DNA from 4 places in the Arthrobacter sp. STN4 genome. Region 1 is predicted to be linked to each of the others. Evidence: riboswitches for the same ligand, from Rfam matches in the RefSeq annotation. Region 1 holds a riboswitch; each other region holds the start of a gene.
The links. Region 1 has a riboswitch for S-adenosylmethionine ahead of MMF96_RS12055 (DUF1737 domain-containing protein). Riboswitches for the same ligand answer to the same signal wherever they lie in the genome.
Positions count from the first base shown of each region.

Region 2: another riboswitch for S-adenosylmethionine. It lies ahead of MMF96_RS10475 (hypothetical protein); the one in region 1 lies ahead of MMF96_RS12055 (DUF1737 domain-containing protein).
Region 3: another riboswitch for S-adenosylmethionine. It lies ahead of MMF96_RS05135 (bifunctional o-acetylhomoserine/o-acetylserine sulfhydrylase); the one in region 1 lies ahead of MMF96_RS12055 (DUF1737 domain-containing protein).
Region 4: another riboswitch for S-adenosylmethionine. It lies ahead of MMF96_RS02335 (aminotransferase class V-fold PLP-dependent enzyme); the one in region 1 lies ahead of MMF96_RS12055 (DUF1737 domain-containing protein).

Region 1 covers NZ_JAKZGX010000015.1:29,936-35,664, forward strand. The annotation lists gene MMF96_RS12040 (UDP-N-acetylglucosamine 1-carboxyvinyltransferase) at 1-1,530, shown strand, start outside; gene MMF96_RS12045 (O-succinylhomoserine sulfhydrylase) at 1,556-2,767, opposite strand; gene MMF96_RS12050 (rhodanese-like domain-containing protein) at 2,821-3,213, opposite strand; gene MMF96_RS12055 (DUF1737 domain-containing protein) at 3,210-3,470, opposite strand; SAM riboswitch class IV at 3,554-3,675, opposite strand; gene MMF96_RS12060 (aminodeoxychorismate lyase) at 3,765-4,682, opposite strand; gene cls (cardiolipin synthase) at 4,850-5,729, shown strand, end outside.
Region 2 covers NZ_JAKZGX010000012.1:24,803-30,531, reverse strand. The annotation lists gene MMF96_RS10485 (hypothetical protein) at 658-1,026, shown strand; gene MMF96_RS10480 (Clp protease N-terminal domain-containing protein) at 1,191-1,637, shown strand; SAM riboswitch class IV at 2,225-2,337, shown strand; gene MMF96_RS10475 (hypothetical protein) at 2,353-2,673, shown strand; gene MMF96_RS10470 (VOC family protein) at 2,679-3,029, opposite strand; gene MMF96_RS10465 (biotin/lipoyl-containing protein) at 3,117-3,347, opposite strand; gene MMF96_RS10460 (alpha-ketoacid dehydrogenase subunit beta) at 3,344-4,408, opposite strand; gene MMF96_RS10455 (thiamine pyrophosphate-dependent dehydrogenase E1 component subunit alpha) at 4,411-5,421, opposite strand; gene MMF96_RS10450 (IclR family transcriptional regulator) at 5,575-5,729, opposite strand, start outside.
Region 3 covers NZ_JAKZGX010000004.1:150,056-155,784, forward strand. The annotation lists gene MMF96_RS05125 (VOC family protein) at 227-865, opposite strand; gene MMF96_RS05130 (Tex family protein) at 1,028-3,394, shown strand; SAM riboswitch class IV at 3,526-3,643, shown strand; gene MMF96_RS05135 (bifunctional o-acetylhomoserine/o-acetylserine sulfhydrylase) at 3,728-5,044, shown strand; gene MMF96_RS05140 (homoserine O-acetyltransferase) at 5,050-5,729, shown strand, end outside.
Region 4 covers NZ_JAKZGX010000002.1:33,403-39,131, forward strand. The annotation lists gene aroA (3-phosphoshikimate 1-carboxyvinyltransferase) at 1-246, shown strand, start outside; gene MMF96_RS02325 (ribosome small subunit-dependent GTPase A) at 239-1,369, shown strand; gene hisN (histidinol-phosphatase) at 1,433-2,248, shown strand; SAM riboswitch class IV at 2,596-2,709, shown strand; gene MMF96_RS02335 (aminotransferase class V-fold PLP-dependent enzyme) at 2,769-4,181, shown strand; gene MMF96_RS02340 (class I SAM-dependent methyltransferase) at 4,254-5,063, shown strand; gene MMF96_RS02345 (Nramp family divalent metal transporter) at 5,114-5,729, shown strand, end outside.

The DNA of each region.
Region 1 (5,729 bases):
ACTCAAGTGGCTGCAGAAACCGTAGGTGTAATGGTCCGGGATGCCCGCAACGACAAGGGCTGGACCCAGCTGGAACTCGCAGCGCAATTGGGCACCAGCCAGAGTGCCGTGGCACGCATGGAACAGGGCAAGCAAAACCTGAGCCTGAAGATGATCCAGCGCATGGAGTCGCTGCTGGGCCGGCGGATCGTGAACGTCGGCAATTCGCCCAAAAACGTGGTGACGCACCTGCGCGTGCACGGCGGCCGCGAACTCTCCGGCAGCGTGGAGGTCAACTCCAGCAAGAACGCCGGTGTGGCCCTGCTGTGCGCCAGCCTCATCAACCGCGGCACCACCACGCTGCGCCGCCTGGCCCGCATTGAAGAGGTCAACCGGATTGTGGAGCTGCTGACGAGCATCGGCGTTGAATGCCGCTGGCTGAACGCCAACGACCTCCAGATCCGCCGTCCCGCCGTCCTGGACCTGGCGTCCATGGACGTTGAGGCGGCCAAGCGCACGCGCTCGGTCATCATGCTGCTGGGTCCGCTGCTGGACCAGGAGGACGTCTACCGCATCCCCTACGCCGGCGGCTGCGACCTCGGCACCCGGACCGTGGAGCCGCACATGCAGGCCCTGCGCGAGTTCGGCCTGGCCGTCACGGCCCACAACGGCTTCTACCAGGTGCAGGCACCCTTCAGCGACGGCGAGGACAGGACCTTTGTGCTGACCGAGCGCGGGGACACGGTGACGGAAAACGCCATCATGGCCGCCGCGCACCGGGTGGGCACCACCGTCATCCGCAACGCCAGCCCCAACTACATGGTCCAGGACCTTTGCTTTTACCTGCAGGGCCTGGGCGTGGAGGTGGAGGGCATCGGCTCCACAACGCTGACCATCCGCGGCAAGTCACGAATCGACGTTGACATTGAATACGCGCCGTCCGAGGACCCGATCGAGGCCATGAGCCTGATCACCGCCGGCATCGTGACGAAGTCCGAGGTCACCGTCACGCGCGTGCCCATCGAGTTCATGGAAATTGAGCTCAAGGTCCTTGAGCAGATGGGCTTCCGCTACCGGAAGTCGGCGGAATACGTGGCCCGCAACGGCAAGACCCGCCTCGTGGACGTCACCACGCTCCCCTCCGAACTGCACGCGGCGCCGGACAAGATCCACCCCATGCCGTTCCCGGGGCTGAACATTGACAACCTGCCCTTCTTCGCCGTCATCGCCTCCTGCGCCGAGGGCACCACGCTGATCCACGACTGGGTCTACGAGAACCGCGCCATCTACCTGACCGAACTGAACCGCCTGGGCGCCGGCGTGCGCCTCCTGGACCCGCACCGCATCGACATCAAGGGCCCGACGGCGTGGCGCGCGGCCGAGATCGGCTGCCCGCCGGCGCTGCGCCCGGCCGCCTGCATCCTGCTGGCGATGCTTGCCGCCAAGGGCACCAGCGAGCTGCGCAACATCTACGTCATCGAGCGCGGCTACGAGGACCTGGCGGAGCGCCTGAACACCATCGGCGCGGAGATCGAATACTTCCAGGACTAACCCGCCGGGGACGGCGGCGTTCGAACTAGATCGCGGCGAGGGCCTGCGCCAGGTCCTGCTTCAGGTCGCCCAGGTCCTCCAGGCCCACGGAGAGGCGCAGCACGCCGTCGGACAGGCCGATGGCGGCGCGGCCCTCGGGGCCCATGGCCCGGTGCGTGGTGGTGGCCGGGTGCGTGATCAGGGACTTCGTGTCGCCCAGGTTGTTGGAGATGTCCACGATCCGCAGGGCGTTCAGGAGCTTGAAGGCGGCGTCCTTGCGGGTGCCGGACGCCGGCTCGGCCAGTTCAAACGTCAGCACCGTCCCGCCGGCCTTCATCTGCTTCCGGGCCAGCTCGTACTGCGGGTGGGAGGGCAGCAGCGGGTACTTGACCCAGCTGATCTGCGGCGCCGCTTCCAGGAATTCACCCAGGGCCAGGGCGCTGGCGCAGGAGGCGCTGACACGCAGGCCCATGGTCTCCAGGCCCTTGGTCAGCACCCAGGCGTTGAACGCGGACAGGGCCGGGCCGGTGTGGCGCATCAGGTTTTTCACGGGGCCGTCAATGAAGTCCTTCGTGCCCAGGATGGCTCCGCCGAGGACCCGGCCCTGGCCGTCGATGTGCTTGGTGCCCGAGTACACCACGACGTCCGCGCCAAAGTCGCCACAGCGCTGGAGCAGGGGCGTGGCGAACACGTTGTCCGCCACCACCTGGGCGCCCGCGGCATGGGCCAGCTCGCAGACGGCGGCGATGTCCACGATCTCCTGCATGGGGTTGGATGGCGACTCAAAGAACACGGCAGTGGTCGGCACGGCCAGGGCTTCGCGCCACTGGTCCAGGTCCGGGCCGTCCACAAACACCGTTTCCACGCCCCAGCGGGGCAGCAGTTCATTGAGTATCACGAAGCAGGAACCGAAGAGGGACCGGGAAGCCACCACCCGGTCCCCGGCACCCAGCAGCGCGCCCAGGGCGGTAAAGACGGCGGACATGCCCGACGCCGTGGCAAAGCAGGCCTCCTTGCCCTCCAGCAGGCGCAGCCGCTCCTGGAACGTGGCCACCGACGGGTTGCCATAGCGTGAATACACAAACCGGTCCACCCCGCCGGTGAAGGAGGCCTCGGCGTGTTCGGCAGATTCGTAGACAAAGCCGGAGTTCAGGAAGATGGCCTCGGACGTCTCCTGGAAGTTGGTCCGGTCCAGCCCTCCCCGGACCGCCTGGGTGTCTTCCGCCCACGTGGCGGCGTGCTTATTAAAGTTGCTCAAGTGTGTGTCCTTAGCTTTCGCTGGTGGGGCCGGGTTCTGAGGGTGCGGGGCGGTTACTTCCAGGGCAGGCGGCGGTTCTTCCAGCCGTTGACAATCCTGTCCCCGTAGCCGTCCGGCACGCCCTCAAAGCCCTCAAGCACGTTGAAGGCCGTGTATCCGGCGGCCGTGGCTGCCTCTGCGGCGGCAATGGAGCGGGCGCCGGAGCGGCACAGGATCACCAGTTCCCTGCCGGCGGGGACTGCCTGCTGCAGTTCGGCCAGGAAGTCCGGGTTGGGCCGGCCCGTCGCATGGCTCCACTGGATGAAGACCGGCTCGGCGTCGAGTGCGGACAGGTCCGGCACGCCGATGTGCGCCCATTCGCCGTCGGTGCGCACGTCGACCAGGACGGCCCCGGCGGCCACCTTGTCCCAGGCCTGGGCGGGTGCCAGGTCGCCGGCGTAGCTCATGCGATGCCCTCGCCGTCGAACTCCTCGGGGTCCTCCAGCTGCGAGACGGCGTTGGCGATGGCGGCGTCGGAGGCGGCCACGGCGTGGGGGAGGACCACGGCCTGGGCGCAAATCACGGACGTGCCGTTGAAGGTCACTGCAGGGCTTCCGTGCAGGATGTAGCCCTCGGCCAGGGCGGCGGAGATCCGCTCGCAAAAGGAGCTGTCATCCGGGCCGGTGATCAGCCGGTAGGCCAGCGGGGGTGCGTCAACGCTCATGGGTACTCCTCAAAGCAGGTGGCCGCGCCTGCAAGCGGGTACCGGGCGGTGGGAGGGCCGGAGGGGCCGGGCACGCCGCGGGCAGTTCGCGCTTGCAAGCCGCAGCCGTGGGTGGCCGGGTTTGCCGAGTAGTCACCTGAGGCACCCCGCCGAGACAGAGGGTTGCCGTCCAGCAAGTCAGGGCTTGGCGCTGGAACTCGTTACTCACTTGAAAACTAACATACCGCCCCTGGCTGCGGGTCGAACCGCCGGGGAAATGTGGCGCAACATGACGTCCCGGCGGCCTTCGGGGCGTCAGTGCACCTGCGCCAGCAGCGCGCTGAGCTCGGCCGTCAGCCGGGCCCGGACGTCCGCCGTCCCGATCTCCGTGCCGTCAATGGTGTTGACGGGCGCCAGCAGCCGGATGCTGGAAACCAGCCAGACGGCGTCGGCGTCGAGCAGGTCCGCCGGCACCAGCGGGCCGTAGCCAAGCTCCCAGCCGGCGTCCCTCGCCGCCGCAAACAAGGCGCCCTGGGTGGTGCCGGGCAAAATGCCGCTGTCCAGGTTGGGTGTGACAAGCCGCTTGACGGGCGCGCCGCCGTCGTCCTGCACGTGCGCCAAGAGGACGGACGACGTCGGCCCCTCCAACACGTGTCCGTCACTGCTCGTGAAAATCACGTCGTCGGCGCCCTGGGCGTGCGCATGGCGCAGGGCGGCCATGTTGACGGCGTAGGAAAGCGTCTTGGCGCCCAACAGCAGCCACGGTGCCCGGTGGGCCACGGTGCTGTCGTAGCCGCGGTCCAGCAGGATCACGTCCAGGCCCTTGGCGCGCTGCCCGGCCAGGGCGGGCGGGACGGCGGCGGCCTGCACCCAGGCCGTGGGGGTGTCGGCCCCCTCCGGGCCGCGGGTGGCGAACAGCTTGATGACGATGTTGGTGTTGCCGTGCTCGTCGGGCACCTGGAGCGAGGCGGCCGCGAAGGCGTCGACCGCCGTCGTGATGGCGCGCAGCCAGGCGTCGGCGTCGGGCACCTCCAGCGCCAGGGACTGTGCCGACGTGGCGAGGCGGTGCAGGTGCGCCTGGACCTTGCGGGGCGCGCCGTTGACGGCCAGCAGGGTTTCAAAGATGCCGTCGCCGCGGGTGGCGCCCTGGTCCGTGGCCAGGAGGGCGGGGGCCTCGGCGTCGGCGAGCCGGCCGTCGGGATGGGAGGGGTCCAGGAACACCAAAACAGTCATGGCTCGAGCTTAGTGCCCGGCACCGGTGCTTTCCTGCCCGGCCGGGGCGCCGCGAGCCGGTAGGCTAAGGTCACCTGACGCGTCATGGGCGCCCAACGAGGAGGCACTGCTTGATCTGGACAGCCTTCAGCCTTCCCGCCGGCCCTGCCTGGCTTTCGGTGCTGCTGATGGTCGTGGACCTGGGGATCCGCATCGCGGTGCTGGGCATCATCCCCGGCAACCGCCGCCCCACCACCGCCATGGCCTGGCTGCTGTGCATCTTTTTCCTGCCCTACATCGGGCTGGCGCTGTTTTTGATGTTCGGCAACTTCCGGCTCTCGCGGCGCCGGCGGGAGATGCAGGAGGCCGTCAACGTCCGCGTGGTGGAAGGGACGCGGGGGATTGCCGCGCAGGTGAAACCCTATGACGGGCCGTCGTGGATCAACCTGGCCGTGGAGCTGAACCGGAACCTGGGTTCCTTCCCGGCCCTGGGCGCCAATTCGGTGCACCTGATCGAGGGGTACCAGGAGTCCCTGGACGCCATGGCCGACGCCGTAAGCGAGGCCCACGACTTCGTCAACGCCGAGTTTTACATCATGAGCTCCGACTCCTGCACCGAACGGCTGTTCCGGGAACTGGAGGCCGCGGCGGCCCGCGGCGTCCGGGTGCGGGTGCTGTTTGACCACATCGGCTCGCTGCGCGTGCCGGGCTACCGGGACATGATCCGGCGGCTGAAGGCCAGCGAAATCCAGTGGCGGCGCATGCTTCCCCTGATGCCGGTGAAGGGCCAGTGGCGCCGCCCGGACCTGCGCAACCACCGCAAGATCCTGGTGGTGGACGGCCGCGTCGCCTTCACGGGTTCCCAAAATGTCATTGAACCGTCCTACCGCAGCAAGCGCAACGCCAAGGTGGGGCGCAAGTGGGTGGAGCTCATGGCCCGGCTCGAGGGGCCCATCGTGGGTACCTTGAACGTCATGTTCGCCACCGACTGGTCCAGCGAGACCGAGGAAAGCCTGGAAACCCAGCTGGCCGTCCACCACTGGGACTCCTTCGACGGCCGGGTGTTGT
Region 2 (5,729 bases), on a different contig from region 1:
TCCAGGATTTCATCGCCCGGGCCTGGGCTGACCCCGAGACCGATCAGGTTCAGCAGTACATCACGAAGCACTCCCGCGAACTGCTCGAGCTCGTCTGTTTCCTCCCAATCGAATATCTGGCCATCGACGCCCCCGCTATGTTGCTCGGGCTGCAACTCCTGCCCGTCACCGACTCAAGCATTCCAACCACAACCGCGCCGTGGTTCGATCTCGCGCCGCCCATCGGCTGCGTGGCCGCGATCCCCGTCACGGGCACCAACCTCGGAAAAATGGCCGAGAGAGCACAGACTCTCCTAGCGCATGCCCTCCGTGTCGCGCGCGTTGGGCTGCGTGACCACAACGGGATCAACGACCGCCAGCTCAGATTTCGACCTGCCGTCGCCTACGCCTTCAGCAACAATTTGTCCGGATGGCGATCCCGCGGCGATATCGCGTACGAACTTACACTGGGGCCGTCCAGCCTCGACAGCATAAGCAACCGGCCAGTCTGGACGATGTCAGCGACCCCCATGACAGACATCCACAAGAAGGCCGATCTGGCACTTCGCTGGATGGAACGCGCTCGGTTCGCCGACGAACCACTCATCGCGCTCCTTTACCTCATTCTTTGCCCTCGAAGCACTACTTGGCGACACGTCCGAGGGGCTCAAGGCAGACATGCTGGCCTTCCGGCAGCTCGTCCTGAGCCACGTCGTGTCCGGCGGATTCCGGGAACCGAACGCCACCTGGTTCCTGTACTCTCGTGTGCGCTCCGCCGCAGTGCACGGCGAAGAACCTCCGCCCGTAGACGATGCGATTGTCGACAGTTTCGAATGGGCCGTCCGAGACACGCTCAACGAGTACTTGACCTTCGCAAGCACCCAAAACATCGGCAGGAGGGGAAAGCTCATCAAAGCACTCACCTCGCATCCAGACGTCCCAAAGCTCGTGGATTGGATCCGCACGAACGCCGGAAACGACTGGGAGGCCTACCTCGAGAAGGCGCTACTGATCGCAGAACACCCGACTGAACAACTTCACGATTGACCGAGGCGGGCCCGCATGCCCCATTGCGTAGCTGCCGGTATGACGAACCGTCAGCGGGAACGCCTGACACGGCCGCTGCTCGATTAGCGGCCGGGCTAGGAGATCCTCCTCCGGGGGAGGCGCGCCCGTGGTGCCGGCGCGCCGCGAAGACTACGCTTCAGGGCATGAGCGGTTCAAAGTTTTCTGGGAATTACACCGACGGTGCCCGGCGGGCGGTGGTCCTTGCTCAGGAAGAGTCAAGGGCAATGATGCATGACGCGTACATCGCTCCCGAGCATCTACTATTAGGGCTTTTGCACGCATATCCGAACACGGTGCAGACGGCGCTGGGCGTCTGGCCGGATGAAGTGCGTGATGCGATAATGCGTTTCGCCTCCGCTGGTCCGCAGGACACCTCAGAATCGTTGCCGTTCACCCGCATGTCTCTGGAGGTCCTCAAGGCGGCGCAGCGCACCGCGCGGGAGCTTCATTCCGATCACGTCGGGATCAAGCACCTATTGTTCGGGGTACTGAGTGTCCATAGCGACCGCCTGGATCGTGCGTTGGTCGCTGCGGGTGTGGATCGAGACAGTGCGCAAACGCGGGTAATGGCGGCGCTTACGCGCGGGTGATCGGTTACTCCGAGTTGGGCAACAGGTAGCGATCCCCCGCCGTCCTATCCTCGCAAGCACCCGGAAGGGGTCCGTCCGGATAGGCATTTCGGACTGTCCCGTAAGCCGGTCGGGCAGCGGTGCAGGAGCGAGCGAAATGTTCTCACTTGGAAATCTTCGGACTTCCGTGGCTGGCGGATTCCCGTAGACCCCGCCCGCAAAAATGCCCGGTGAACGAGCCTTGTACGGGACAAGATTTCCGTCCACACGGCCACTCTTCTGACTGCGACAATCGCTGGGTCGAGGCGAGCGAGCCGATACCGGACGCATCCGGGTCGTTTGGTCCTCGCCCCCGGACCGGTGCGTCGCGATCTTCGACAACGGCCCAAGTCCGTGAGACGTGGGTCAGGCAGCCCGCGGCAGCCGCCAGCGATTCCAATGTTCACGCCATCGAGGCGCTGACCAAGGCCCGGTAGCCGGGTCTTGGCAGGTCCGACGCCCAAGTCTCCACGGGATCGACCACCCGCGACATGCACTAAGGCGCGGGGCGGCGTAATTTATTACGCCGCCCCGCGCCGTCATGCCTTAAACGGCTAGTGTGGTGCCAGCTTCAAGAGATGCGACACCAAGCTCCGACTGGTCGCACGCCAACCCCATGTTCACAGGGTGGCTCGGATGAGGAAGCGGCCCGCGGCCAACCGGCCACGGGCAAGAGCACTTCCAAAGGGCAATGACCATGACCATTACTTCCGTCAACCGCACCCACCGCACCTCCCGGACGCAGCCGGCCACAGGGGCCCAAGCCGCCGCCCGGCGCCGGCCCGAGGGCATCCCGGTGCTCCCCGCCGTGGACACCAACCTCGGTTCCGTCACCTTTTTCACCCCCGGCGGCCACCGCCAGTACTGGTCCGCCGAACCGGCCGAACTGCTCGATGCGCTTGCCCGGGCCGTGCGCCCGGCGCAGTGGATCCCGGAAATCGGCACCCTGGTGGTCACCGTGGCGCAGACCGGCGTGCGGTCCGGGCACCGGATCGGTTTCCGGCTCGCCGTCCAGTAGCCCCGTCACAGGTACGGGCGCGTGATGAGTTCCAGGGCATGCCCGGAAGGGTCCTTGAAATAAACACCCCGCCCGCCGTGCTCGGTGTTCGTCTCGTACGGCCGCGTCATTTGCGGGTCAGCCCAGTGCAGCACTTCCGTGGCCACCAGGCGGGCGTAGGCGCGGTCAAAATGTGCGTCGTCCACGAGGAATGCGTAGTGCTGCATCTGGATCTCCACCGGCGGTTCGGCAAATTGCAGCATCACGCCGCCGTCCAGGAGGATGTTGGTGAACGGGCCCCATGAAGGGACCGGGCGCGCTTCGAGCAGCCCGGTGTAAAAGCGCGCTGACTCCTCGCGGTCCCGCGAGGCGATGATGGTGTGGTTAAACGTGGCTGAAATGAGTGTTCTCCTTGAGGTGTCAGCAGCCCGATGGCAGGCTACCGCGGCGGGGAGGGCGCCAGGCTACTCGATGACCGCGATCACCGCCCCCTGGGCCACCTCGTCGCCTTCCTCCACCCGCAGCCGGACGGTGCCGGCTTCAGGCGCGTAGATCTCGGCGTCGACCTTGTCAATGGCCACCTCGGCGAGCAGGTGCTTTTCGGCCACCGCGTCACCGTCGGCAACGTACCAGGTGGCCAGCACGCCGGGTTCGGAGGCGTCGCCCGTCATCATGGGGAACAGGATTTCCTTCATGCAGTGACCGCCGTCCGGATTGCGGCCTCAATGCGTGCGGCCGTTGGCAACACAGCATATTCCAGTTCGCGGGCGTAGGGAATGGGCACGTCCGGCACGCAGACCCGGCTGAAGTGCCTGAGCAGCGTGGGGTCGTGTTCGGTGATCGTGGCCGCAATTTCCCCGGACAGGCCAAACGATTCATAGTCCTCGTCCACGACGACCACGCGGCCGGTCTTGGCTGCGGTGGCGATGACTGCCTCACGGTCCAGCGGCACCAGCGAGCGCAGGTCCAGCACTTCGACGCTGATGCCCTCCCCCGCCAGCTTCTCCGCCACATCCAGGCTGTGGTGGACGGACAGGGACAGCGTCACGATGCTCACGTCCGTGCCTTCGCGGACCACCTTGGCCCTGCCGATCGGCACCACGTAGTCCTCCTCCGGCACGGCACCGATGGAGCGCTTGTTCTTCGCCATCCAGGCCAGCCCCATGACGCCCTTGTGGAACATGTACACCACGGGGTCGTCGGAGTGGATGGCCGCCGTCATGAGCCCCTTGGCGTCGTACGGGTTGGAGGGGACCACCAGCTTCATGCCCGGCAGGTGCGCGAACGTCCCCCACAGCGTCTGCGAGTGCTGCGCGCCGTCGGAATAGCCGCCGCCCACCGCGGCCATGAGCACCATCGGCACCCTGACATTGCCTCCGGATTCGAAGTGGATCTTGGCCATGTGGTTGTAGATCTGGTCCATGCACACGCCGAAGAAGTCCACGAACATGAGCTCCACAATGGGCCGCATGCCTTCCACTGCCGCCCCGATCCCGAGGCCGATGAACGCGGACTCGGAAATCGGCGTGTCAATGACCCGGTCCGGGCCAAATTTCTCCAGCAGCCCCGTGGTGGAGGAGAAGATGCCGCCGTAGGCTGCCACGTCCTCGCCCATCACAAACACGGAATCGTCCTGCTCCATTTGCGAGCCGATGGCCTCCTGCAGGGCCTTGGCCGTGTTCAGCCGGCGCGTCCCGGCGTCCGGTTCCACCGGCAGGGACGTTTGGGCCGCCGTCGCATTTGATGTTGCACCCATGGCTATTCTCCTTCCACAAAGACGTACTTGAGTGCCTCGGCCGGGTTGGGCGTTGGCGAGGCCTTGGCATTTTCGACGGCGTCCTCCACCCGGGTGCGCGCCTCGCCTTCCATGGCGGCGGCGTCCGCGTCGCTGAGGAGCCCGGCGTCGCCCAGCTGCTGCCGGTAGGCCGGGATGGGGTCCTTGTCCGGGACGCCGGCAAGCTCGGGCCGGTACCCCTGGGCGTCACCTTCAAAGTGGCCCCAGAGGCGCAGGGTGTGCACTTCGATCAGGCTGGGCCCGCCGCCGGCGCGGGCACGCGCCACGGCCTCGCCGGCCGCGGCGTGGACCGCTTCGACGTCGTTCCCCTCCACCCGGATGCCCGGCATGCCGTAGCCGGCGGCACGGACGGCGTTGGACGGCACCGCAGTGGAGGCGTCCCGGGCCACGGAGATGCCCCAGTCGTTGTCCTCGATGACGAAGATGACCGGCAGCTTCCACAGCGCCGCCAGGTTCAGCGACTCGTGGAACGGGCCGGCGTTGGCAGCCCCTTCGCCCGCCACCGCGGCGGCAACGCTGTTGGTGCCCGCCCGCTGGAACGCGAACGCCTGCCCTAGTGCCGCCGGGAATCCCTCGGCCACAATGCCCGAGCAGGAAAAGTGGATGGACGGGTCAAAAAGGTGCATGTGGCCGCCGCGGCCGTGGCCCAGCCCCGATTCGCGGCCAAAGATTTCCCCGGCCAGCGACCGCAGGTCCATGCCCTTGGCAATGGCCAGGTGGTGCGGGCGGTGTGTTGCCGTCAGCGCGTCACCGGTTTCCAGGTGCGCGCACAGCCCGGCAGCCACCGGTTCCTGCCCTGCCGAGAGGTGCATTTCACCGGGGACCAGGCCCTTTCCAATGTCAAAGCCCGGACTCTTGTCTGCGTGGTATTCGCGCAGTATTGCTTCCTCAAAGGTCCTGATCAGGATCATTTGGCGCAACAGGCCCAGCCGTTGTTCGGTGCGCAGCCCCGTTACGGCCTCAGTTGTTTCCATCCTCATCACCACTTCCTTGTGTCCGCGGGGCACTGGGGCACCAGCCGCTGGACGCGGCTGCGTGCCCCGGTTTCAGGCGTCGCCTGCCCTTGTCACTTGAGCGTAGGCACAACTGCCCGACGGCGGCACGGTGCGATATTTCAGCCGATGAAATTATTGCCCTTGACCGTGTTCGGGATTGACGCCGAGCACCACGGCAAGCTGCGTGGCAGCATCCTGAAGCACCTTCGCGTAGTCCTGGTGCACGGTTCCCCGGGCACCTGACGCCGGGAAGGAAACGGCCAGCGCACCCAGCCAGGAAGAGGTCG
Region 3 (5,729 bases), on a different contig from region 1:
TCCGCATTGGATCCCGTTGACCGAACTGGCGGTTTCGATGGTGCAGCAAAAGCGGCCTGGGCGGGTGCCAGCCCGCAGAAGCTGCACCGCCGAATTTCCGATCAGCCACCAACCCGCTTTTGCTGCACCGCCGGTTTCGATGGTGCAGCAAAAGCGGCCTGGTTCCCGGGCAAGGAAGCGGCACCCGACCCTGCAGGGACGGGTGCCGCTTGATTTGCACTGAAAGCTAGATGGTGACCTGGCCCTTGGCCGTCTCGAACGTCACGGACATGATGCCGGGCGTGCCGCGCGGGGCGATCCACTCCACCGTCACATCCTCCAGCGGCTTCTCCACCGGCTCGCCGAGCCATTCGGTCAGGCGCTCGGCACTGCCGGCGATGGTCAGCGAGGCCAGCCGGACGGTGGATGGGCGGGCCAGGGACGGGTGCAGGGCGGGATCGCCCTCCCACTTGAGCATGTAGGGCACCTGGGGGTCGGCGATGAGGCCCTTGATGCCGATCTGCTGCCAGACCAGCTCGCGGCCGTCGGGGAACTTGCGGTTGCCGGGGACGGCGCTGCGGCCCAGGCGTTCCTCGAACGGGGAGAGGTCGTCCACGGCCACGCACCAGCCCATCCAGCCGCCGCCGGCCTGCGAGCGGGCGCGGACGGCCTGGCCAAAGGGCGCCTTGTCCGAAGCGGGGTGGTCCAAGACCTCAACCACTTCGAGGTAATGGTGGTCGGTGAGCGGAATGATCATATTGCGGGTGCCGAAGCGGGGGTGCACCCCGCCGCGCACTGCTTCGACCCCCAGTGCGGTCGCGATCCGCTCCGTGGTGGCAGCCAATCCATCTGATTCACAGGCGTAAGAAACGTGGTCCATTCGCATGCGTTCATCTTGGCACTTTGTGATCGGCCTCTCGACTTAGCGTTACCTAACTCACATGGGATGTCTGACGGTCGGGGCGGGCGAAGGGGCACAAACGTGGGGCAGAATTGAACCGTGACCGATACTTCAGCACCAGCCTCCCCCGCCCAACCCGGCTCCGCTTTGCCCGCCCAACCCTCCCTGCGGTTGCCCGGGGCCGCAGCCGTGGAGGCCCGGATTGCCGCCGCCATCGCCGCGGAGCTGGGCGTCCGCCCGGCCCAGGTGCGTGCCGCGGTGGGACTGATGGACGACGGCGCCAGCGTCCCGTTCATTGCCCGGTACCGGAAGGAAGTGACAGGGACGCTGGATGACGCCCAGTTGCGCGAGCTGGAGGAGCGCCTGCGCTACCTGCGGGAGCTGGAGGCACGCCGGAAGACCGTGCTGGAGTCCGTCCACGCCCTCGGCAAGCTGACGGAACAGCTGCGCGCCGCGATCGAGGCCGCCGCGACCAAGTCCGACCTCGAGGACCTGTACCTGCCCTACAAGTCCACGCGCAAGACCAAGGCCGACGCCGCCCGGGAGGCGGGCCTGGAACCGCTGCTTGACTCGCTCCTGAAGAATCCTGCGCAGGCCCCCGCCGTCGTGGCAGACGCGTACCTCAACCCGGACCATGCCGTGGCAAGCGCCGACGACGCGCTGGCCGGCGCCCGCGCCATCCTGATCGAACGCGCGGGCCAGGATGCGGCCCTGGTGGGGGAGCTGCGCGAGCGGCTGTGGAAGACCGGCCGGCTGCGCTCCAGCGTGAAGGCCGGCAAGGATGCCGCCGGGGAGAAGTTCAAGGACTACTTTGACTTTGCCCAGCCGCCGCACACGCTGCCCAGCCACCGGGTCCTGGCGCTGTTGCGCGGGGAAAAGGAGGGCGTCCTGTCCCTGGACCTGGCGGAGGCGGACACGCGCGACGCCGACGCCCAGGCCCAGGCACGCGCCCGGTACGAAAGCGCCGTGGCGCACTCCCTCGGCATCACCGGGTCCGGCCGGGCCGCCGACACCTGGCTCATGACGGGCGCCCGTCTGGCCTGGCGCACCCGCATCCTCACCCGCCTCTCCGTGGACCTGCGCGTGCGGCTGTTCCAGGCCGCCGAGGAGGAATCCGTGCGCGTGTTTGCCGCCAACCTGCGCGACGTCCTGCTCGCCGCGCCGGCCGGCAACCGTGCCACGCTGGGCCTGGACCCGGGCCTGCGCACCGGCACGAAGGTGGCCGTGGTGGACGGCACCGGCAAGGTCACCGCGACGGACACCATCTACCCGCACGCCCCGGCCAAGCGCTGGAACGAGGCCCTCGCAACGCTCGTGGCGCTGGCTGAAACACACCAGGTGGAGCTCATCGCCATCGGCAACGGCACGGCCAGCCGCGAGACCGACAAGCTGGCCGTCGAGCTGCTCGCCGAACTCAAGCGCCGCAACCCGGGCCGCGTGGTCGCCAAGCTGGTGGTCTCCGAGGCGGGCGCCTCCGTCTACTCGGCCTCCGCCCTGGCCGGGGCCGAGCTGCCCGGCATGGACGTCTCCCTTCGCGGCGCCGTCTCCATTGCCCGCCGCCTGCAGGACCCGCTCGCGGAACTGGTCAAGATCGACCCGAAGTCCATCGGCGTGGGCCAGTACCAGCACGACCTCACCCCGGCCAAGCTGGAACGCTCGCTGGACGCCGTCGTCGAGGACTGCGTGAATGCCGTGGGCGTGGACCTCAACACCGCCTCGCCCGCGCTCCTGGCGAGGGTGGCCGGCGTCGGGACCCTGCTGAGTGAAAACATTGTGGCGCACCGGAACGAAAACGGCCCGTTCACCAAGCGCCGCGAACTGCTCAAGGTGGCCCGGCTGGGCCCCAAAGCGTACGAACAGTGCGCCGGCTTCCTGCGCATCACCGGGGGAGCGGAGCCGCTGGACGCCTCCAGCGTGCACCCCGAAGCGTACGGGGTGGCGCGGAAAATCCTGGCTGCCGTGGGTGCGGACAAGGCGGAAATCTCCGGCGGCGTGGCTGCCGTGGCAACAGTCGACCCGCAGGCCTTTGTGGAGGGCGCGTTCGGCCTGCCCACCGTAAAGGACATCGTGGCCGAGCTGCAGAAGCCCGGACGCGACCCCCGCCCCCGCTTTGAAACGGCCACCTTCACCGAGGGCATCGAAAAGATCACCGACCTTTACCCCGGCATGATCCTGGAGGGCACCGTCTCCAACGTGGCGGCCTTCGGCGCGTTCGTGGACATCGGCGTGCACCAGGACGGGCTGGTCCACGTTTCGGCCATGAGCAATTCCTTCGTCTCCGACCCCCACACCGTAGTCAAGTCCGGACAGGTGGTGCGCGTGAAGGTGCTCGAGGTGGAGCCGGAGCGCAAGCGCATCTCGCTGACCCTGCGGCTGGATGACGAGGCGAAGGCCGCAGGACCCCGCCAGGCCCGGCCGGCCGAGGGTTCCCGCCAGGCCAAGGGGTCCGGCCAGGCCCGGCCGGCGGCCACCGCCATGGCCGAGGCCCTGCGCCGTGCGGGATTGGGGAAGTGACCACACCGGGGCGCTTCACATGTTCGGCACCGTGCAGGTTTGGCGCGAAAAGTCCAGCACATCTTCGCGCAGGGGTCATATAACCGTCATAATGTTGCAGCTTTGCGGGCCGGTCTCGCACACTGGTAGCAGGTCATGAGTGCCTGCGACAAGCCCCGGCTCGCAGGCCGGCAACCCTCCTTTCCGCGGCGGGGTGCCCCGGGTGAAGACCAGGCGTTGGGCCAGCCGGCCCCAACGCAAGCGCGGGCCGCAACTTCCAAGCCCGGCCCCCGTCGGTCCCTCGGACCAGGCGGGGCCATACTTGGACGGCCTCTAGTGTGTAAGGAGCTCACCATGAGCAACGCATGGTCCTTTGAAACCCGTCAGATCCATGCCGGCCAGGAGCCGGACGCCGCCACCGGCGCCCGGGCGCTGCCGATCTACCAGACGACGTCGTTCGTGTTCCCTTCCACGGAGAGCGCTGCTGCCCGCTTTGCGCTTTCCGAGCTGGAGCCCATTTACACGCGCATCGGCAACCCCACCTCCGACGCCGTGGAACAGCGCGTCGCCAACCTGGAGGGCGGCGTCGGCGCCCTGCTGCTCGCCTCCGGCCAGGCCGCCACGACGTTTGCCATCCTGAACCTCGCCCAGGCCGGCGACCACATCGTCTCCAGCCCCAGCGTCTACGGCGGCACCTTCAACCTGCTGGCCCACACGCTGAAGAAGCTTGGCATCGAGGTCACCTTCGTCTCCGACCCGGACAACCTGGACGAATGGCGCTCCTCCGTCCGGCCCAACACGAAGGCGTTCTTTGGCGAGACGGTCTCCAACCCGCGCCAGGACGTGCTCGACCTGGAAAACATCAGCGCCATCGCGCACGACGCCGGTGTGCCGCTCATCGTGGACAACACCCTGGCCACCCCGTACCTGATCCGCCCCCTGGAATGGGGTGCGGACATCGTGATCCACTCCGCCACCAAGTACCTGGGCGGCCACGGCAACGCCATCGGCGGTGTGATTGTCGACGGCGGCAAGTTCGACTTTGCCGCCAGCCCGGAGAAGTTCCCCGGTTTCAACACCCCCGACGAAAGCTACAACGGCCTGGTGTACGCCCGTGACCTCGGCGTGGGCAGCGCCCTGGGGGCAAACCTGGCCTACATCCTCAAGGCCCGCGTGCAGCTGCTGCGCGACCTCGGCTCCGCCATTTCCCCCTTCAACGCCTTCCTCATCGCACAGGGCATCGAGACGCTGAGCCTGCGCGTGGAACGCCACGTCAGCAATGCCGTGAAGGTGGCCGAATGGCTCGAGGCCAACGAAAACGTCGAGGCGGTTGCCTACGCCGGCATCCCCTCCAGCCCCTGGTTTGAGCGCGGCCGCAAGTACAGCCCCAAGGGCACCGGCGCCATCGTCTCCTTTGACATCAAGGGCGGGCTGGACGCCGGCCGCCGCTTCGTGGACGGCCTGGAGCTCCACTCCCACGTCGCGAACCTCGGCGACGTGCGCTCCCTGGTGATCCACCCGGCGTCGACCACCCATGCACAGCTGAGCGAGGAGCAGCGGCTCGCCGCCGGCGTCCGCCCCGGACTGGTCCGCCTGTCCGTCGGGCTGGAAGGCGTTGAGGACATCATCGCCGATCTCGAGGCCGGATTCCGCGCAGCCAAAACTGCGTGAGTGCCATGGAAAGGACGGCTGCGGAGGACAGCGTGTTTAGCCCGGACACCGACCCCGGAACGCCCGGCCCCGGAGGCAGCCCCTGGTCTGCCGCCGTCGGGCAGGGCGGCGGCGTGCTGCGCAGCGTGAACATCGGCAGCCTGCCGCTGGAGGCCGGGGGCGAACTGCCTGCCGTCACGGTGGCCTACGAATGCTGGGGCACGCTGGACGCCGCAGGCAGCAACGCCGTCCTCATCCAGCATGCCCTCACCGGCAGCACGCACGTCAGCCGCGGCGACTCCGAGGAGGACGGCTGGTGGGAGGGCCTGGTCGGTCCCGGCGCCGTGGTCGACACCAACAAGTATTTTGTGGTGGCGGCAAACATGCTCGGCGGCTGCTACGGCACCACGGGCCCGTCCAGCATTGCCGACGACGGCGCGCCCTACGGCTCACGCTTCCCCTTCGTCACGATCCGCGACTCGGTCCACGCCGAGGCGCGGCTGGCCGATGCCCTGGGCGTCACCGCCTGGCACGCCGTGATCGGTGGATCCATGGGCGGCGCCCGCGCCCTTGAATGGGCCGTGACGTTCCCCGAGCGGGTTCAGCGCTGTGCCGTCGTGGCGGCGTGCGCGGCCAGCACGGCCGAACAGATCGCCTTTGCCCAAGCGCAGGTGCTGGCCATCCGGCAGGACGCGAACTTTGCCGG
Region 4 (5,729 bases), on a different contig from region 1:
CTCGGCGGGGACGCCGTCGAAACGGAGGACGGGCTCATCATCAACCCGGCCCCGCTGCACGGCGGGCTGTTCCACAGTTACGAGGACCACCGCATGGCCACTGCCGGCGCCATCATCGGGCTGGCCGTGCCCGGCGTCGAGGTTGAAAACATCGCCACCACGGCCAAGACCATGCCAGACTTCCCGCACATGTGGGCGGACATGCTTGCCCAGACGGCCGCGGTGGGGACTGCCGGGCGTGGCTAGGGACTACAGCAACTGGGACGAATCCGATGTGCGCGTCCGCGCCAACAAAAAGGGCAGCCGGCCGCGCACCAAGGACCGGCCCGCCCACGAGGACGCCGTGATCGGGCGCATCACCACCGTGGACCGCGGCCGGTACACGGCCATCGTGGACGAGGACACGCCGGCCGAACGGGTGGTCATTGCCGCACGCGCCCGCGAGCTGCGCCGCTCCCCCGTGGTGGCCGGGGACTTTGTGGCGCTGGTGGGCGACACCACGGGCACGCCGGACACCCTGGCCCGCCTGGTGCGCGTGGAGAAACGCCGCACCCTGTTGCGCCGCAGCGCGGACGACACCGACCCCGTGGAGCGCGTGGTGGTGGCCAACGCCGACCAGCTGGTCATCGTCGTGGCGGCGGCGAACCCGGAACCTCGCACTGGCTTCATCGACCGCGCCCTGGTGGCCGCCTACGACGCCGGCATTGCCCCCATCCTGCTGATCACCAAGGCGGACATCAAGGACCCGTCCGGGCTGCTCGCCAATTATGACAACCTGGACATGACGGTCATCATCAGCCGCACGGCCTCCGCCGGTGCGCCCGACGCCGCCTCCGCCATTGACGCCCGCAGCGACGACGGCGACTCCGCCCTCCTGGCGGGGGGTGCCGTCGAACAACTGCGCGGGCACCTGGACGGCAGGGTCAGCGTGCTGGTGGGCCACTCCGGCGTCGGCAAATCCACCATGGTCAACGCCCTGACCGGTTCGCAACGGGCCACGGGGGGCGTCAACGCGGTCACGGGGCGCGGCCGGCACACTTCTTCCTCCGCCCTGGCGCTGCGGCTGCAGGACGGCGAGGCCGGCTCGTGGATCATCGACACCCCCGGCATCCGCTCCTTCGGGCTGGCCCACGTGGACGCGGACCGGATCCTGCATGCCTTCCCGGACCTGGAGCCCGGCACCGACGACTGCGAACGCGGCTGCAAGCACGACGACGCCGCCGTCAACTGCGGGCTGGACGCCTGGGTGGCCGGCGGCCATGCCGGGGATGCGGGCCCGGCCCGGCTCGCGTCCCTCCGCCGCCTGCTGGGCACCAGCACCCGCACCGAGGGCCGCGCCGAGGCCAAGGAGCTTGGCACCCTGGCGTAGCGCACATGCGGGTGGAGGGCGTCATCCCGCACTTTGGCCCCATCTACCGATAGCGTGTTGCCTATGACTGTCCAACCCCAGACGTACAATGACGACCTCCGCCTGGCCCACGTCCTGGCTGACACCGTCGACTCCCTGACGATGTCACGCTTCAAGGCCCTTGACCTGAAGATTGAAACCAAGCCGGACCTGACCCCGGTCACGGACGCGGACAAGGCGGCCGAGGAATCCATCCGCAGCCAGCTGTCCCGGGTGCGCCCGCGCGATGCCGTGCTGGGCGAGGAGTTTGGCAGCAGCGGCCACGGCTCGCGCCGGTGGATCATCGACCCGATCGACGGGACCAAGAACTTTGTGCGCGGCGTGCCGGTCTGGGCCACGCTGATTGCGCTGGTGGACGAGGGCCGGCCCGTGGTGGGCGTGGTCAGCGCCCCCGCCCTGGGCAAGCGCTGGTGGGCGGCCGAGGGCACGGGCGCGTATACGGGCAAGTCGCTCGCGTCCGCCACGCGCATCCGCGTCTCCAACGTCTCCGAGCTGGCCGACGCGTCCCTGTCCTACTCCTCGCTGACCGGCTGGGCGGCCCGCGGCAACCGGGAGGAGTTCCTGGGCCTGACCGACGACGTCTGGCGAACCCGGGCCTACGGCGATTTCTGGTCCTACTGCCTCGTCGCGGAAGGGTCCGTGGACATTGCCTGCGAGCCCGAACTGAACCTGTACGACATGGCCGCCCTGGTGCCCATCGTGACCGAAGCCGGCGGCCGCTTCACCTCCCTGGACGGAGTGGACGGCCCCTTCGGTGGCAACGCCCTGGCCACCAACTCCATCCTGCACACCGAGGTGCTGCGCCGGTTAAACCCCGGCTGGGACGACCTCCTCTCCTAAGCGGCCCGGCACCCGCGCAGGTTGTTGCACAGCGGCCGGTCGCGGGCCCGGCCCGAACCGGTGGTGCAGCAAATGCGGGTTGGAACCCAGGCGCCAAACCGGTGGTGCAGCAAATGCGGGTTGCAGCCGGGCTTGCCCGCATGTGCTGCACCGCCGAATGCCCCGACGGGGCACAAGTCGCCCCATCTGCACCGCCGAATTCCATGGCTGGGAAAATGAGGGCTGGAACCCGCCGGCCCGAACCGGTGGTGCAGCAAATGCGGGTTGCAGCCCCGCCCCAACGAGCCGCAGCAATGTGTCGTAACAAATGCGCACGCTGCCGCGGCTGGGCTAGCCTTTTGGGCATAGGTCACGAGTGCCAGCGCTAAACCCCGGTTTGCTGGCCGGCAACCCTCCTTTCGCGGCGGGGTGCCCCGGGTGACGACCTGGCCAGGCCGGAACGGTCTTGGCAAGCGCGGACATTTTTTCGTTCCCGGCGGCTTCGCCGCGACGGAATGGTCCCTTCCTTTTGGGAGCCCCCATGAGTTCTGCAACCCTTGAAACAGCCCGCCTTTCCGACGCACCCCTGCTGCCCGTGGCGGGCCGCGACCTGGCAGCGCCGTTGATCCACGGCGGCACCGCCAGGTATGCCAACCTGGACTACGCGGCGTCGGCGCCGGCCGTGGACGAGGTGGCCGCGCACCTGGCCGAGGTGCTGCCGTACTACGCCAGCGTGCACCGGGGCGCCGGCTTTGCCTCCCAGGTCAGCACCTCACTATACGAAAACGCCCGACGCACGGTGGCCGACTTCGTCGGTGCACGCCCCGGGGACACCGTCATTTTCACCCGCAACACGACCGATTCGCTGAACCTGCTCGCAGCTTGCGTGGAGTCGCTCCTGGCGGGGCAGGGGCGCACCGGGGGCCCTTCCAACGACCATGGCGAGGTGCTGTACCTGGACATCGAGCACCACGCCAACCTGCTGCCGTGGCAGGGGCTGCCGCACCGCTCCGTGGTGGCCGGACACACCCTCGAGTCCACCCTGGGCCGGGTCGCGACGCAGTTGCGTGCCGGCAACGTGGTGCTGCTGGCCGTCACGGGCGCCTCCAACGTCACCGGCGAGGTGCTGCCGATCGCCGAGCTCGCGGCCCTGGCCCACCGGCACGGTGCGCGGATCGTGGTCGATGCCGCCCAGCTGGCCCCGCACCGGCGCCTCGACCTGGCCCGCGACGGGATCGACTACGTGGCCTTTTCCGGCCACAAGCTCTATGCCCCGTTTGGTGCGGGCGTGCTGGTGGGCCGTCCCGACTGGCTCGACGCCGGCCGCCCGCACCTGGCCGGCGGCGGCGCCGTGAAGGACGTGCGGCTGGAGTCCGTGCTCTGGACCGACGGCCCGGCCCGCCACGAAGCCGGTTCGCCCAATGTGCTCGGCGCCGCCACGCTGGCGAAGGCCGCCGAGGTGCTGGCCGCCCTGGATGCCGAAACGTGGCACGCCCACGAGCAGGAACTGCGCTCGCACCTGGTGGCCGGGCTGGAGGCGCTCGACGGCGTCACCGTCCACCAACTGTTCGCCGACTCCGGCTCGTACCCCGGCAGCGGCACCATCGGCGTCGTCAACTTTTCCGTGGAGGGGTACGACGCCGGCCTGGCCGCGGCCTACCTGTCCGCCGAGCACGGCGTGGGCGTGCGGGACGGCAGGTTCTGCGCCCACCCCCTGCTGCGCCGGGTGGGCCTGGCCTCGGGCTCGCTGCGCGCCAGCTTCGGGGTGGGTTCCCGCCGCACCGACGCCGACCGGCTCATTGACGGCGTGGCCGCCCTGCTCCGCGACGGCCTGGGCTGGGACTACGTCGTGGACGCCGGACGCTGGGTGCCCGCCAACGACACCCGCAGCTTCCCCTCCTGGGCGCCCAACACGCCCGGCACGGCCGGTGCCGCCCCCTGCTCCACCCGCTGAGCCCGCCGTCGAACGCTTCCGCCGCGGTAGAGTGGAGCGGCGGAATCGGCACAAGCAAACAGGCGGAGGACAATGGCAGGCGCGGGCGGACCGGTTTTTGACGACGTGCGGCGGCTCGAGTTGGCCGGCGCCTTCCAGGAGGGCGGGGAGCACTATGACAAGGTGCGCCCGGGCTACCCCGGCGAGTCGCTGGCGTGGCTGGCCGCCGGCCTCGACGTCCGCGACGCCCTGGACGTAGGCGCGGGGACCGGCAAGTACACCCACCTGCTGGCCGCACGCGGCTGGCGGGTCAGCGCCGTCGACCCGTCCGGTGACATGCTCGTCCAGCTGCGCCGCAACCTGCCCGGCGTCGCGGTGCGGCAGGGCACGGCCGAGGACACCGGCCTGGGCGCGGCGTCCATCGACCTGGCGGTGGCCGCCCAGGCCTGGCACTGGTGCGATCCCCTGGCGGCGAGCACGGAAATGGCACGGGTCCTGCGCCCCGGCGGCGTCCTGGGACTGGTCTGGAACCAGCTGGACGTCAGCGTGCCCTGGGTGCACCGGCTGTCGCGGATCATGCATGCCGGCGACGTCCACAAGCCCGGTTTCCGTCCGCATGTCGGTCCCGAATTCCACGGCCTCAGCGTGCACGGGACCCGGTGGGAGCAGGCCGTCACCCCGGAAGAACTGCTGGAGCTGGCCAAGTCGCGCAGCTACTACCTCAAGGCTGACGCCGCCATCCGCGCCAAGGTGCTGGGCAACCTGCGCTGGTACCTGTTCGAGCACCTGGGCCACACCCCCGGCCAGGAGCTGGCGCTCCCGTACTTCTGCCAGACCTGGCGCGCCCACACCCAGCAGCGCCTGCGTGACGTCCCCTCGACACCCGGCCCCTGGCCGCGCTAGAATTTCGGCATACCTAAACTTGGGGTTTAGGGCTAGCGAAGGGGCGGAAATTGCTGGAGACCGGCACTGCCAGGAAGCGCCTGCCGCGGCGCGACCGCGGCAGGGGGCTTTTTCTTCTGGGCCCTGCCTTCGTGGCGGCAATCGCCTACGTGGACCCCGGGAATGTCGCCGCAAACCTGACCTCCGGCGCCCGCTACGGCTACCTGCTCGTGTGGGTGCTGGTAGCGGCCAACCTCATGGCCATGCTGGTGCAGTACCAGTCCGCCAAGCTTGGGGTGGTGACCGGCCGGTCGCTGCCGGAACTGCTCGGAAAGCGGTTCGGCACCGCCGGGCGCCGGCTGTACTGGGCACAGGCGGAACTGGTGGCCATGGCCACGGACCTGGCCGAGGTCGTGGGCGGCGCCATAGCCCTGAACCTGCTCTTCCACGTGCCGCTGCCCGTCGGCGGGGTGATCGTGGGCGTCGCCTCCATGGCGCTGCTGGCCGTGCAAAACCGCCATGGGCAGCGCCACTTTGAAACCATCATCATTTTCCTGCTGGTCGTCATCACCGTGGGGTTCCTGGCCGGGCTGGTGCTCAGCCCGCCGGATCCGGCCGGCGTCGTCTCCGGCCTGGTGCCACGGTTCGAGGGCAGCAACAGCCTCCTGCTGGCCGCCGGGATGCTCG